2 regions of the Microaerobacter geothermalis genome follow, and region 1 is predicted to be linked to the other one. Evidence: predicted binding sites of a transcription regulator. Region 1 holds the regulator's gene; the other holds the start of a gene.
What was found. Region 1 encodes CtsR, which represses protease genes until heat stress. Its sites were predicted from a motif close to ATGGTCAATAAAGGTCAAACA; they were not measured.
Positions count from the first base shown of each region.

Region 1 (7,960 bases):
CCATGGCTTGAGGCCCTTCGATCTTATTTACCAATGAAAAATCTCCTAGTTTGTAAGGAATTTTGTTTTGATCAAAATTTTCTTGAACGGGTGATGGTTGAAGCAAGGAGTATGACAGCACAATAATTGCAAAAATAAAAACAATAGAAAATAAAATACCTTTCATTTTCATACCTTATCTTCCTTCCTGAGTGAGGTTTAGTGGGAGTGTTATGTTAAAACACTTCATACGAATAAAGTTTTTTACTATCGTTCAGAAACATTATATAGGGAAAAACAGAAAAATAAATGATTATCACACATTTTTCAAACAAATTCCTTAAATTTTAAGAATTTGTAGAAAGCAGAGGGGAAAAATATGCTTAAATATGACAGTGTTATTTTTGATATGGATGGAACCTTGCTACAAACGGAAAAAGTTGCAGTTCCCGCTTTTAAAATGACATTTGATCACTTGAGAAAAGATGGTAAGTATAACGGTGAGACTCCTTCCGAAGATCAATTAATATCATGGCTTGGCTTTACTTTAGATAAAATTTGGGATGGGCTACTACCAAACGCCTCATATGAAATAAAACATTTGGCCAATCATCTGATGTTGGAATATGAGTTACAAATATTGGATGAAGGAAAAGGTGAATTATATCCCGGCGTCTTAGAAACCTTAAAAGAACTTAATGCATCTGGTTTAGCGCTGTTCGTTGCAAGTAATGGATTAGATGATTACATACGGGGAGTTTGTAAGTCTCTTTCCATTTATCATCTATTTAAGGACTTATATAGTGCTGGCCGATTTCAAATTTATCACAAGGAAGAATTAGTAAAAAAATTAGTGAAAGATTATCAGTTGAGATCCAGTGTCATGGTAGGGGATCGGAAATCAGACATAATAGCAGGGAAAAAAAACCACCTGTTTACCATTGGGTGTGATTATGGTTTTGCCAATGATGAAGAATTGAAAGAGGCAAATGTGATCATCCAACATTTTGATGAATTGATTCCTTTGATCCTAGGCTAAAAAAGGGTCTTGCATTTTTATCAAAAATGTGGATATAATAAATTATGAAGGTCAAAGATAGTCAAAGTCAAATCGGGAGGTGAACCTATTGCGGAATGTCTCCGATATGATTGAAAAATATTTGAAGGATATTTTAATGAAAAGTAAAGAAGGGTATATAGAAATACAAAGAAGCGAATTGGCGGAACAGTTTAATTGTGTTCCATCACAAATTAACTATGTGATCAGTACTCGTTTTACGATTGAAAAGGGATATATTGTTGAGAGTAAAAGAGGTGGAGGTGGTTATATCCGAATTTGCCGCTTGGAAACAGATGACGGAAATGAATTGTATTCAACCCTTATGGAACATATCGGGGAGGGGATTTCCCAAGCTGCGGCAGAAGATATTATAGATCATATGTTGTACGCCAAGCTGGTTAATCTCAGGGAAGCTCAAATTATGAAAGCAGCTATTTCAAGGCAGATTCTACCATTTAATATGCCGGTCAGGGATCAAATTAGAGCCAATTTGCTAAGGGCCATGGTTGCTACAATATTTCGAATTTCTTAGGAGGTGGAGATATGATTTGCCAAGGATGTGGGCAGAAACCGGCAACTTTACATTTTACCAAGATACTAAATGGACAAAAGACGGAATTTCACCTGTGTGAAAATTGTGCTAGAGAAAAGGGCGAATTACTTCCAGGGGGTTCAAATGGTTTCTCAATTCATAATTTGTTATCAGGATTGCTCAATTTTGAACCCAATCCAAGCTATGGGGAAGCAACTAGCTATCATCAACTCCAGTGTAAGACATGCGGATTAACATATAGCCAGTTTACTAAGGGCGGAAGATTTGGTTGCAGTGACTGTTATTCATATTTTAAACACCAATTGGATCCGTTGTTCCGAAGAATTCATGGGAACACATCCCACAGCGGAAAAGTTCCCGCCCGTTCCGGTGGTGCAATTAAATTAAAAAGGGAATTGGAAAAATTAAAACAGGAATTGCAGCAATCCATAGCAAGAGAAGAATTTGAACGGGCTGCCCAATTACGTGACAGGATTCGCGATCTGGAAAAAAACATTTCCCAAGATCATCTTTAAAATGGCAGGAGGTGTTTATATGGACTTGCAAAAATTTATAAATAATGCGGTAAGCAATTGGATGAGCGGTGAAGGGGAAGCATCAGATATTGTTATCAGCAGCCGAATTCGATTAGCCAGAAACATTAAAAGTTTACCATTTCCATTTTTGGCGACGGACAGTCAAGCAGAAGAAGTGCTTCAAAAAATAGAACACATATTAAAATCAGCTAAATTTGATGAAAAACTTGAATTGATCAAAATGGAAGAGCTTACTCCCTTAGAAAAAAGGGTTCTAGTAGAAAAGCATCTGATTAGTCCCAACCTTGCGTCAGAGTCACGAAAAGGGGCCGTTATATTAAGCGACGATGAATCGATCAGCATCATGATCAATGAGGAAGACCATCTTCGAATCCAATGTTTATTTCCAGGCCTTCAACTGAAAGAGGCAAAGAAGTTAAGCGATAAGATTGATGATATTTTTGAGGAACATCTAAACTATGCATTTGATGAACAAAGAGGATTTTTAACCTGTTGTCCCACCAATGCAGGAACCGGTTTGCGAGCATCAGTCATGATGCATTTACCGGCCCTGGTTATTACACAGCAAATTAACCGGATTTTATCTGCCATTAATCAAGTAGGCCTTGTTGTTAGAGGATTATATGGAGAGGGAAGCGAAGCGATGGGAAATCTGTTCCAAATCTCTAACCAGATTACCCTGGGACAATCAGAAGATGAAATCGTAGACAATCTGTATAGTGTTGTAAAGCAAATAATTGAACATGAACGACAAGCTAGAAAGAACTTAATGGAAAATTCAGGACTTCACATCAGAGACCGGATTTTTCGCTCATATGGAATTTTATCCTATGCCAGAGTGATGGAGTCAAAAGAAGCAAGTCAACGTTTATCTGATGTAAGATTGGGAATAGATTTGGGGATGATAAAAAATGTTTCTCCGACCGTGTTAAATGAATTAATGATCATGATTCAACCGGGATTTTTACAGCAGTATGCCGGAGGCATCTTATCCCCGGAACAAAGGGATGAAAGAAGAGCAAAGTTAATACGTGAAAGGTTACAGATGGAAAATATGAATTAATGGAGGTGGATTCTTATGATGTTTGGAAGATTTACCGAAAGGGCTCAAAAAGTATTATCTCTTGCCCAGGAAGAAGCGGTTCGTTTGGGCCATACCAGTATCGGTACCGAGCATATATTGCTTGGATTGGTTAGGGAAGGAGAAGGCATTGCTGCAAAAGCTTTAATGGCATTGGGATTAGGGTTAGAAAAGATACAGGATGAAGTAGAATCTCTCATAGGTCGTGGCGGTCAGCAACCTACAAATATTAATTACACTCCCAGGGCAAAAAAGGTGATTGAATTGTCCATGGATGAGGCTAGAAAACTGGGGCACACCTACGTAGGTACTGAGCATATTTTACTGGGCCTTATCCGGGAAGGGGAAGGAGTTGCCGCAAGAGTTCTGAATAATCTTGGAATCAGCTTAAATAAAGCAAGACAGCAAGTATTGCAGTTGTTGGGAAGCAGTGAAGCGATGGCTGGCCAAACCCAAGCAGGAAACCCTTCGGCAAGTACTCCTACATTGGATAGCTTGGCACGGGACTTAACTGCGATTGCTAAGGATCATGGACTGGACCCTGTAATTGGAAGGGCGAAGGAAATAGACAGGGTTATTCAAGTTCTCAGCAGAAGAACAAAAAATAACCCCGTGTTAATTGGAGAGCCGGGGGTTGGGAAAACAGCCATTGCTGAGGGCTTAGCCCAGAGAATTGTAAATAATGAGATACCGGAAACTCTTCGGGGAAAACGAGTGATGACCTTGGATATGGGAACCGTAGTAGCTGGCACCAAATATCGAGGGGAATTTGAGGACCGTTTGAAAAAAATCATGGATGAAATTCGTCATGCCGGCAACATTATCTTGTTTATTGATGAGCTTCACACCTTGATCGGGGCTGGTGGGGCAGAAGGGGCTATTGATGCTTCAAATATTCTTAAGCCCGCTTTGGCAAGAGGGGAGCTCCAATGCATTGGAGCGACAACCCTAGATGAATATCGTAAATATATAGAAAAAGATGCTGCCTTAGAACGAAGATTTCAACCGATCCAAGTAGATGAGCCATCTGCTGAGGAAGCGATAAAAATACTTGAGGGCTTAAGGGATCGATATGAGGCACACCATCGCGTGAAAATAACCGATGAAGCGATTGAGCAGGCGGTGAAATTGTCAGACCGTTATATTTCCGATCGTTTCTTACCGGATAAAGCCATAGACTTAATTGATGAAGCGGCCTCTAAAGTGAGATTAAGTGCTTATACTGTTCCCCCCAATTTGAAGGAACTGGAACAGAACCTGGAAGAAATTAAAAAAGAGAAGGATGCTGCAGTTCAAAGTCAGGAATTTGAAAAGGCTGCATCTCTAAGGGATAAAGAGCAAAAACTAAGAGACCAATTGGAGCAGACCAAGAGGAAATGGAAGGAGCAGCAGGGACAAACGGATTCTGAAGTTACAGCAGAAGATATTGCTCAAATCGTTGCTAGCTGGACCGGAATTCCTGTGAATAAATTAAAGGAAGAAGAAACAGAAAGATTATTGAAGATGGAAGAAATTCTGCATCAGCGAGTAATTGGTCAGGATGAAGCGGTCAAAGCCGTATCAAGGGCTGTTCGAAGGGCAAGGGCAGGATTGAAGGATCCCAAGCGTCCTATTGGATCTTTTATCTTCTTAGGTCCAACTGGTGTAGGAAAAACCGAATTAGCCAGAGCGTTGGCTGAGAGCCTATTTGGTGATGAAGATGCGATTATTCGTATCGATATGTCCGAGTACATGGAAAAACATTCTACCGCTCGTTTAGTCGGTGCCCCTCCAGGATATGTTGGATATGAAGAAGGCGGGCAATTAACAGAGAAAGTAAGGAGAAAACCTTATTCAGTTGTTCTCTTGGATGAAATTGAAAAGGCACATCCTGAAGTATTTAATATCCTCCTTCAGGTACTTGAGGACGGAAGATTGACCGATTCAAAAGGGAGAACCGTTGATTTTAGAAATACCGTTATTATCATGACTTCCAATGTGGGTGCCACTACCATCAAAAAGGGAAGTACCCTGGGATTTACTACAGGTGAGCCCAATAAAGACTATGAAGATATGAAGGATAAAGTGATGAATGAATTAAAAAGTAGCTTCCGTCCAGAATTCCTAAACCGGATTGACGAAGTGATTGTCTTCCATTCCCTGAAGGAAGAACATATCCGCAGGATCGTTTCTCTCATGTCAGAAGAACTGAGAAAAAGATTGAGGGAACAACAAATTGATTTTACCTTAACAGATAAAGCAGAGGCCTTTCTGGCTAAGGAAGGGTTTGATCCCAACTATGGGGCAAGACCTCTGCGCCGGGCAATTCAGAAATATATTGAAGATAAATTGTCGGAGGAGCTATTACAGGGCAATGTTAAAAAAGGTGACACCTTAAAAATTGATGTAGACGATGAAGGGAGATTAACCGTCACTCGAATAGAACCCGTCACCTCAACTTCATAATTCGTGTTTGATAAAGACGGATGTGTATCATCCGTCTTTCATTTGCTCGTTTGCGATCATGCTTTACTTCCTATAATAATGCTTTGCTTTTTCTGCTCTTTTTTCCATTCGTCTGTTATAATAATATAATATGGTATGCAGAGAAATATATTGGATGGGTGACAGGTGAGGCGGGAAATGGCAAAGTATAAATCAAAATTTGCGTGTCAACAATGTGGCTATGAATCCCCCAAATGGATGGGAAAATGTCCGGGATGCTTACAATGGAATACCATGGTGGAAGAAAAAGAAATAAAGGGGAAATCAGGCAGGTCTGGACGTTGGTTAGAAGAAAAGGGGGTTCCTCAACCAATTACAGAAATAGATAGGGAAGACATGCCGAGATTTGACACAGGAATTGGGGAATTAAACAGAGTCTTGGGAGGAGGAATTGTTCCAGGCTCCTTGATTTTGGTGGGTGGAGATCCCGGAATCGGAAAGTCAACTCTACTACTTCAGATGTCCCAATCCGTTGCCTTACACGGAAAAAAAGTGCTATATCTGTCAGGTGAGGAATCCATACGCCAGATCAAATTGCGGGCAGAACGATTGAATGTGAGACATTCCCATTTATTTGTTCTTTCTGAAACGAATGTTGAATCAATTTTGGAAGAGACAGATCGATTGCATCCAGATTTGCTGATTGTGGATTCTATACAAACGATTTATCATCCCGACATTCCATCTGCACCGGGAAGTGTGACCCAGGTCAGGGAATGTACTTCCCACTTAATGAAAATGGCCAAGACCAGGGGAATTGCTACTTTCATTGTCGGCCATGTTACCAAACAAGGAGATATTGCGGGCCCGCGTTTGTTGGAACATATGGTGGATGCTGTTCTTTATTTTGAAGGAGAAAGGCACCATATGTATCGAATTTTAAGAGCGGTGAAAAATCGATTTGGATCAACTAACGAGATAGGGATTTTTGAGATGAAAGAATCTGGTCTTCAGGAGGTTCATAATCCTTCGGAAATTTTTTTATCAGAAAGACCCATTGGAGTGGCCGGATCAACAGTAGTAGCCAGTATGGAGGGAACCCGTCCTGTATTGGTTGAGATCCAAGCGTTAATCTCTCCATCAGGATTTGGACAACCAAGGCGAATGGCAATTGGGGTTGATCACCATAAAGTCTCCCTCTTAATGGCTGTATTAGAAAAGAGGGTAGGGATTTTACTCCAAAATCAAGATGCCTTTGTTAACGTTGCCGGGGGAGTCCGGTTAGATGAACCTGCCATTGACCTCTCCATTGCTGTTGCCATTGCTTCTAGTTTTCGAGATAAACCAACACATCCTAAGGATGTGATCATTGGTGAGGTTGGTTTGACCGGTGAGGTAAGAGGTGTCTCAAGAATAGAACAAAGGGTAAATGAAGCCAAAAAATTGGGTTTTAAGCGAATCATTATCCCAGAAAAAAATAGATGGGGATGGGAAATTCCTTCTGATATCGATATAATAGGTGTTCATTCGGTTGGAGATGCTTTGGATGTGGCTATAGGGGGTTAATCGTGTGGAAGAGATAAAAAATGATAAATTTATGAGAGAAATTTTACAATTTGTTGCTCCGGGAACGCCTTTTCGGACTGGGCTTGATAATGTATTAAGGGCAAAAACAGGCGGCTTGATTGTGGTTGGTTACGGCCCGGAAGTCATGGAATTGGTAGATGGTGGATTTCGTATAGACTGTGAATATTCACCGGCTTCTTTATATGAATTGGCGAAAATGGATGGGGCCATTATTTTAAGTGATGATGGAAAAAAAATATTATTTGCTAATACTCAACTTATCCCTGACTCTTCTATTCCTTCATCAGAAACAGGAATCAGACATCGAACAGCAGAGCGTTTGGCCAAGCAAACCGGAAAGTTGGTGGTTTCCATATCTCAGAGGAGAAATGTCATAACCTTGTACAAAGGAAATTTCCGCTATGCTCTCAAAGATATGGGGGTCATTTTAACAAAAGCTAATCAGGCCATTCAAACTTTGGAAAAATATAAATCAGTATTAAACCAGGCATTAACCAACCTCGGGGCTTTAGAATTTGAAGAACTTGTTACTTTACAGGAAGTGGCCCTTGTTATACAGCGAATAGAAATGGTTTTGCGTATCAAGGCAGAAATAGAGAAGTATATCAATGAATTGGGGACGGAAGGCCGGCTAATCAGTATGCAATTGGAGGAGCTGGTCTCTAATACAGAGGAAGAAGCCAGTTTGCTAATCCAAGATTACTGTAAGTCGTCTAACACTTCATCAAATTATGTGCTAA
Region 1 covers NZ_JAKIHL010000051.1:10,844-18,803, reverse strand. The annotation lists gene L1765_RS14665 (hypothetical protein) at 1-172, opposite strand, end outside; gene L1765_RS14660 (HAD hydrolase-like protein) at 359-1,018, shown strand; gene L1765_RS14655 (CtsR family transcriptional regulator) at 1,107-1,571, shown strand; gene L1765_RS14650 (UvrB/UvrC motif-containing protein) at 1,583-2,107, shown strand; gene L1765_RS14645 (protein arginine kinase) at 2,127-3,191, shown strand; gene clpC (ATP-dependent protease ATP-binding subunit ClpC) at 3,207-5,654, shown strand; gene radA (DNA repair protein RadA) at 5,832-7,199, shown strand; gene disA (DNA integrity scanning diadenylate cyclase DisA) at 7,231-7,960, shown strand, end outside.

Region 2 (7,960 bases), on a different contig from region 1:
CGGAGATTTTGTATTGGCGGTAAAGGAATTAAGCAAAGTCTTGGCCGTTAGGGGAGAAGTGCTTCCGGCAGCCAATCAAGCTATCGTTTTAAAAGCGGAATTGGAAGATGGAACCATTGTTTCAGGGGAGTCTCTTATCCCTAAATCAGGGAAAAAAATAACTCGTGTTTTTTTGCATCCAAAGGATGTAAAGCCTTTACAGGAAGCTTTGGAGGCTCTTAAACAAGCGGATGCCATCATCGTTGGGCCGGGAAGCTTGTACACCAGTATTTTACCTAATTTACTTGTTCCTGGAATTGTTGAGATGATCCGATCTTCCTCGGCTTTGAAGATCTTTATATGTAATGTGATGACCCAACGGGGAGAAACGGAAAATTATTCAGCCGCTGATCATATTCAGGCCATCCATGATCATGTGGGATCTTCCCTTTTTCAATATGTGATCGTGAATAATCAGCAGGTGGATTCCTCTGTTCTTTCCAGGTATGTATTGGAAGGAGCAAAACCAGTAGCGTTTGATGAAGAGAGATTATGGAACTTTGGATATCGGGTGATTGCAGATCAATTTTTAAAATATCATACCCATTTACGCCACGATGCGGGAAAATTAAGTAAAACCATTTGGGAGATTCTCCTCCGTCATCGGAAATGAGGTGTTTTTTTTGTCATTTGCTGCAAAAACTAAAAAAGAGTTAACCACTTTAGAAACAAAGCCTTGCTGTCAACGGGCTGAACTGGCAGCAATTATCCGGATGAATGGTGTGTTGCAACTTGGCAGAAAGCCCTTCGTTTTGGAGATTACAACCGAAAATGCAGCCATTGCCCGCAGAATTTATTCTTTACTCAAGTCGATATATCAGATACATTCTGAGCTTTTGGTCAGAAAAAAAATGAGACTAAAGAAAAACAATATCTATCTCGTTCGTATATCAAATCAAGTGATCGAAATCCTAAAAGATATGGAGGTATTGGGAAATGATCTCTCTTTAAACAACGGAATCCCAAAGGAACTAATCAAATCTCCTTGTTGCAAGCGGGCGTATCTAAGGGGAGCTTTTTTGGCAGGAGGTTCTGTCAACCATCCAGAGCGTTCCTCCTATCATATGGAGATTTTTTCAACCCATCAGAAGCACTGTCAGGATTTGACTGATCTTTCCAATCAATTTCATTTAAATGCAAAATGTATTGAACGGAAAAAAGGACATGTCATGTATATTAAAGAAGGGGAAAAGATTACTGAATTCCTGAATATTATCGGCGCCCATCAGGCCCTTTTATATTTTGAAGATGTCCGAATCGTCAAAGATATGAGGAATTCCGTCAACCGATTGGTGAATTGTGATACGGCCAACTTAAATAAAACCGTTGGAGCTGCTATGAAGCAGATTGAAAATATCCATTTGATTGAAAAAGAAATTGGTTTAGATCAACTGCCGGAACGGTTAAGGGAGGTTGCTCTCCTTCGTCTTCAGCATCCCGATATGAGCCTAACGGAATTAGGCGAATTAATCCCATCTGGAAAGGTAAGCAAATCGGGGGTTAATCACCGGCTTAGAAAAATTAATGAAATCGCTTTAAAAATAAAACAAGCAAAGGGATACACTCCATAATATTCCATGGTATAATAAAAAAAACGACGGACATGGGGGGTTTTAAATGGCATATCAACAAAAAGTAACGGTTAGATTAAAAACTGGATTACAGGCAAGACCGGCTGCTTTATTTGTTCAAGAAGCAAACCGCTATCGATCTGAAATTTTTGTGGAAAAAGAAGATAAAAGAGTAAATGCAAAAAGCATCATGGGAATCATGAGTTTGGCCATTCGCACGGGAACGGAAATCACCATTTATGCCAGTGGAAACGATGAGGAACAGGCCGTGAATCATTTGTCTCAATTTGTCAACCAGGAGCAAGTGGGTTAACATATCAATTTATAACTCGATGGGTCAGGTATAGGTATGTTTTGTTTAAATATGTCGAAAATGAAAAACCGCTGATCAGCGGTTTTTTTCACGGTTAGAATATATAGCTGCAACTTTTCTTTCCTTTCCATCGTCTAATGGATTGAATCGAGAATCGTAAAAATGTTGGGAGGATGGTATGATGAAAGGTATTGTTAAGAAGTTGGGATTTGTGGTTGTCGCAATAGGTTTGGTTGCAGGATTATCCATTTACTCTCCATTGGGAGGGTTGGGAAGTGACCAGCCTACCTATGCAGAGGAAATACAAACCAATGTGATCCAGGTTCAAGGGAAGGGCAAACTCACCGTTGTTCCTGATATAGCCATGGTTAATTTAGGAGTAATGACTGAGGATCGAGATGCTTCAGTGGCAATCCAGCAAAATTCAAAGATATTTGAAGATGTGAGAAGGGCAATTCTTTCTTTGGGTATTAAGGATAAAGATATTAAAACCGTTTCTTTTACGACTTATCCCCAATATAATTGGAAGGAAAATCAACAGGAATTAAGAGGTTATCAAGTGAATCACATGATTCAAGTAACCTTAAGAAATACAAAGGATATTGGAAAGGTGTTGGATGCCGCTAGTAAAGCGGGAGCAAACCGGGTGGAAAATATCAGATATACCACAGATAAGACCGATGAATATGAAAAAGAAGTGTTGAAACTTGCCCTTAAGAATGCAAGGGAAAAGGCGGACGTGATTGCAGCTGCGATTGGTAAGCAGATTACTGATGTAGCAAAGGTCACCCAACTGGGAGTCCCATATTATCCCGATTACTATTCAAACTATTCCATGGAAGTAGCCGCAAAAGCAGGCTATGCTGCGGATACAGTAATTACACCCGGGGAAATTACTATTGAAACCACCGTTGACGTTACGTTTAGGTATTGATCCATTCAAATTAAATCGAATGATCAAATCCAAACCCTGCTAAGTCGGATTCAGCAGGGTTTGAACTCATATTATTCGTTTTTTACTTATTTTATTTGTCTTTTGGCGCACTTGTAATGATGCTATCAACGAGACCGTAGGCTTTTGCTTCTTCTGCAGACATAAAATAATCGCGTTCCGTGTCTTTCTGAATTTTTTCCAAGGGTTGTCCTGTACGTTCAGCCAACACTTGATTCAATCTTTCTCTCATTTTAAGGATACGCTTGGCCTGAATCTCAATATCGCTAGCCTGACCCTGAGCTCCTCCGAGAGGTTGATGAATCATTACTTCACTATTGGGAAGGGCAAACCTCTTACCCCGGGCCCCTGCAGCTAACAGAAATGCTCCCATAGAGGCGGCAATTCCAATACAGATGGTAGATACATCAGGTTTAATAAATTGCATGGTGTCATAAATAGCCATTCCGGCAGTAATTGAACCACCAGGACTATTGATATATAGATGAATATCTTTTTCAGAGTCTTCCGCTGCGAGGAACAACAGTTGGGCAACAACACTGTTTGCCAACCAATCATCAATTGGTGTTCCAAGGAAAATAATTCGGTCTTTTAAAAGACGGGAGTAAATATCATAAGCGCGTTCGCCGCGATTGGTTTGTTCAATAACTGTAGGTACTAAATTCATGGTTTTCCCCTCCTTTTCTATGTCGATCTTATTTTACAATAAAGGTCAAAAAAGGTCAAATAAAAAATCTCTTAACTTTTATTTCTTTCATTCACAAGGTTTACCTTGTGGGATATAATTGAAATGATAGAACTTGTACGGCGAGAATTCAAATGTTTAGGAGGATTTCAAATGATTGATGATCGGCTGAAGAGAATGGAAGAAATGCTTGCAAACCTCATTCATATTGTAGGAAATATTCGTTCCGATCAGGAAGCCATGTGGGAAGAACAGAGGCAAATGAGAGCAGAACTGCAGGATGTGAAGACAGAACAAAGGCAAATAAGAGCAGAATTGCAGGATGTGAAGACAGAACAAAGGCAAATGAGAGCAGAACTGCAGGATGTGAAGACAGAGCAGATGTCGATGAAAGAAAGTATTCTATGGCTGAAACAAGAACAAGAATCCATGAGAAAAGAAGCCGCTGAAAGGCATGAAGAAATCTTAAATCGCCTATCATTTATTGAAAGAGATGTTGAACATACTTGGGAAAAAACTGCCCGAAATGAACGGGAAATTGCTCGTGTCAAGAAACAGTTGGAAGCTAATTTATATCGTGAGTAAGAATAAACGACTCCCTTTAATTCTATGGGGAGTCGTTTATTCATCCATTATATTCCTTCTTTAATTTGTATATTTTGCTTTGGATTTTTCCAATATTGTTGAATGGCTACTATGCCTAGAAGAGCAAATCCAATTATATCCGTAATCATTCCTGGGACAATAAGGGTTAACGCTCCAGCTGTAGCAATAAGCCTGAGTAGAATAGGAATTTGGCTCTTATAATATCCTTCAACAGCGGCACTAAGCGCAATCACCCCAATGATGGAAGTCACCATGACCCAAAGGGTTTCTGTCCAGTGGGACAGATCCTGAAGGAGTAGTTCATTGGAATAGACAAAGACATAAGGAACAATAAACCCTGCCAGGGCTAGACGCAGGGCCTGGATTCCTGTTTTGTTGGGATCCCCTCCGGAAATTCCCGCTCCAGCGAAGGCAGCCAAAGCAACGGGAGGTGTAATATTGGCAAAGATCCCGAAGTAAAACACAAACATATGAGATACAAAGGGTGGAACTCCCATCTGCAATAAGGCTGGTGCCGCCAGCGTTGATGTAATAATATAAGTGGGAATGGAAGGAAGTCCCATACCCATGATCATACTAGCAATCATGGTGTAAATAAGTGTTAGAAATAAACTTCCTTGACCAAGAACGAGAATGGACTGGGTTAATTTGGCCCCCAAACCAGTAAGGGTTGTGACTCCCACAATAATACCGACGATGGCTGTGGACATGGCTACGCTGAGGGCAGCCCGGACTCCGTCCTCCATCGCCTTTAAAATATCCCTTATTCCCATCCGAGTTTTTTTGGAAAAAGCAGCAACAACAACAGATAAGACGATGGCAAAAAAGGCGGCAAAGATCGGTGTTCTTCCGGTAAACAGGAGATAAATCAAGACGACAATGGGAATTAGCAGATGGCCGCTGGTTAATATGACCCTTTTCAGGTTTGGCAGTTCTTCCTTGGGAAGTCCAAGCAATCCTCTCCGTTTAGCCCGCAGGTGAACGATCATAATGACTCCAAGGTAATAGAGAACGGCCGGAAGAATGGCAGCGATGGCTATTTCCGAATAGGGCTTGCCCAAGGTTTCAGCCATGATAAAAGCTGCTGCACCCATGACAGGAGGGATGATTTGGCCTCCGACCGAGGCAGCAGCTTCCACTGCTCCGGCAAATTCCGGCCGGTAACCTACCCGTTTCATCATCGGGATTGTAAATGCACCGGTAGTCACCACATTTGCTAATGCACTGCCGTTTATGGATCCTAGAAAACCGCTGGAAATCACGGCAACCTTAGCAGGGCCTCCGGTTGATCCGCCGGCCATTCCCATAGCCACATCATTAAAAAACTGCCCCATACCAGATCGGTTGAGAAAAGCTCCAAACAGAATAAACAGGATAATATATGACGCCGAAACGGCCAAGGCAGTACCATATATTCCTTCTGTTGTCAGGTACATGTATGCAATTAACTCTTCCAGAGGCTTTCCGCTGTGTTTTAGTAGGCCCGGCATGTAATTACCGAAATAGGCGTATAAGAGGAACAGAATGGATATAATGGTCAAGGCCCAACCTATAATTCTCCGGCTGCCTTCTAGCACGAGAAGTATCAGTAACCCTCCGAAGAACAGATCCCAGAAATTTGGCGCAAAAATGAACATTCGATCGATGATTCCTTGATAATCAACAAATATATAACCGGTAATCGATAAGGACAACAGAGCAAAAATCACGTCAATGACAGACATTTTCGTACGGGAAGCCCTTTTATAAGCCGGATACAGGAGAAAAACAAGGGCCATAATGACCCCGATATGAAGGGATCGATGTTTCAAGGCGTCTAATGGGCCCATGTATGCCGTATATAGCTGATAAGCAGCTAAGGAAATGGCAAGTAAGGAAATGATAAATTTCCAGGGTCCGCTATGAAATTGCCGATATCGAAATTCATTATCCAGTTTTTCAAGGAGCTTCAAATGGTCCTTTTGTTCTGGTTGTTGAGTGTTCTCTGTTGCTTTATGGTGATTTTTGTGGGGTTTCAGGGACATAGGATGCCTCCTTTCTCAGTATGCGGTATTTCCAATATTGAAGGGGAGAAACCCATTCTTTTTGTATGGAAACATATTCACCGTCATCCACCCATTGATAGAGTGGATATACATGGTTGTTGATGATTAAACGATGCTTGGAGTACTTGGACACTCCGATGTCCAGGGAAGGGACAACGACATCAAACCCTCTTGCTACAAACCAATCTCCATCCAAGAAAAATTCTCTGCCTCCTGTATCCGGAGTTCCAGCACCGAAGGCTTTGAAACGTGATTCAATCAATTGTATCTCTCCATTTGTCGTTAATCGAAAGGTTTCCTTCCACTGCTCAAGTTCAACAGAGTGCATCCACTGTAAGGAAAACGTATCATCCTCTAGGAATTCTGTTGCAATAAGCCGGCCTGTCCGCTGCTCACGAATGGTGAGAGCGGACAGAACGGGCATAGTAGATATGAGAATGATCATCAAGATACAGAAGAGAAAGAGAATCCTCTTAAACAATTATTTCAGCACGCCTTTTTCTTTGAAATATTTCTCTGCTCCCGGATGAAGGGGAAGCGGCAGTCCATCGGGACCCTTTTCCAACTTGATTGCTTTTGCGGCGTTATGGGTATCCATCAGGGCTTGCAAATTTTCAAAGAAGGTTTTTGTTAATTCATAGACAGCCTGTTCATCCAATTCTTCATAGGTAATCAAGATATTCTTAATAACAGCCGATGGAATATCTTGATCCAATCCCTTATAGGTACCTGCGGGAATCACATCGAGAGTAAATGCAGGGTAGTCTTTCTTTAAGATGTCCACAATTTCCTGGGGAATTGGAACCAGATTCACATCTTTTGTCGTTGCTAATTCCATAATTCCTGAATTGGGAAGTCCAGAAGAGATAAAGGCTGCATCCACTGTTCCGTTTTTAATTCCATCTATCCCTTCACTGAAAGATAAAAAGTCTTCATTAATATCATCATAGGAGATGCCTGCTGCTTTTAGGATGCGATTGGCCATAATTTCCGTTCCGCTTCCTGCTGCTCCTACAACTACCCTTTTGCCCTTCAAATCTTCCAGTTTAGTAATGCCACTATCCTTTGTTGTGACTAACTGCATGTAGTTGGAATATAAGGCTGTAATGCCGCGAAGATTGCTTAAAGCTCCACTTTTTTCAAATTTACCGATTCCTTGATAGGCATCAGCTACGGTATCGGCCAGAGCAAAGCCGACTTCCGCTTTTTTCTGGGAAATTTTTGCAGCGTTTTCTGCAGAGGCTCCGGTCGTTTGAGCCGTTGCATTCGCTCCCAACTGTTCCGAATATACTTTTGCCAAAGTTGTTCCAAGTGGGAAATAAACTCCGGAAGTACCGCCAGTCAATACGGTAAGGACTTTTCCTTTCCATACGCTTTCATCGGCAGCGGAACTGCTGGAAGATGAAGTGGATTCTGGAGCGGCGGTATTTGAACTGCTTTGTGCACCTGAGCCAGATGATGAATTGGTGCTCTCCGTTTTTCCTCCACATCCCGCCAGCAGTCCCAGGATTAATACGAGACTTCCCAAAAGTACAAACCATTTTTTCATGTAAGTGCCCCCTTTTGATTCGTTTAATATTTTGGAAAATTACATCAATAGAAACTTTGCAAATATTATGCCAAGAGAAAAATGGGCAAAATAGTCTGATATTCGTAGGAAAATAGTGAAAGCGTTATCATGGATATCAAAAAGATGCGGCAAAAATCGCCGGGAATAACCGGCAATATGTGCCGCATCGGCATTTTTTG
Region 2 covers NZ_JAKIHL010000031.1:32,710-40,669, forward strand. The annotation lists gene L1765_RS11470 (gluconeogenesis factor YvcK family protein) at 1-652, shown strand, start outside; gene whiA (DNA-binding protein WhiA) at 663-1,610, shown strand; gene L1765_RS11480 (HPr family phosphocarrier protein) at 1,657-1,923, shown strand; gene L1765_RS11485 (SIMPL domain-containing protein) at 2,105-2,857, shown strand; gene clpP (ATP-dependent Clp endopeptidase proteolytic subunit ClpP) at 2,949-3,563, opposite strand; gene L1765_RS11495 (guided entry of tail-anchored proteins factor 1) at 3,714-4,145, shown strand; gene L1765_RS11500 (TRAP transporter permease) at 4,193-6,190, opposite strand; gene L1765_RS11505 (DUF1850 domain-containing protein) at 6,159-6,692, opposite strand; gene L1765_RS11510 (TAXI family TRAP transporter solute-binding subunit) at 6,693-7,760, opposite strand.
Region 2: the regulator CtsR is predicted to act here: its motif matches at 3,584-3,604, upstream of clpP (ATP-dependent Clp endopeptidase proteolytic subunit ClpP).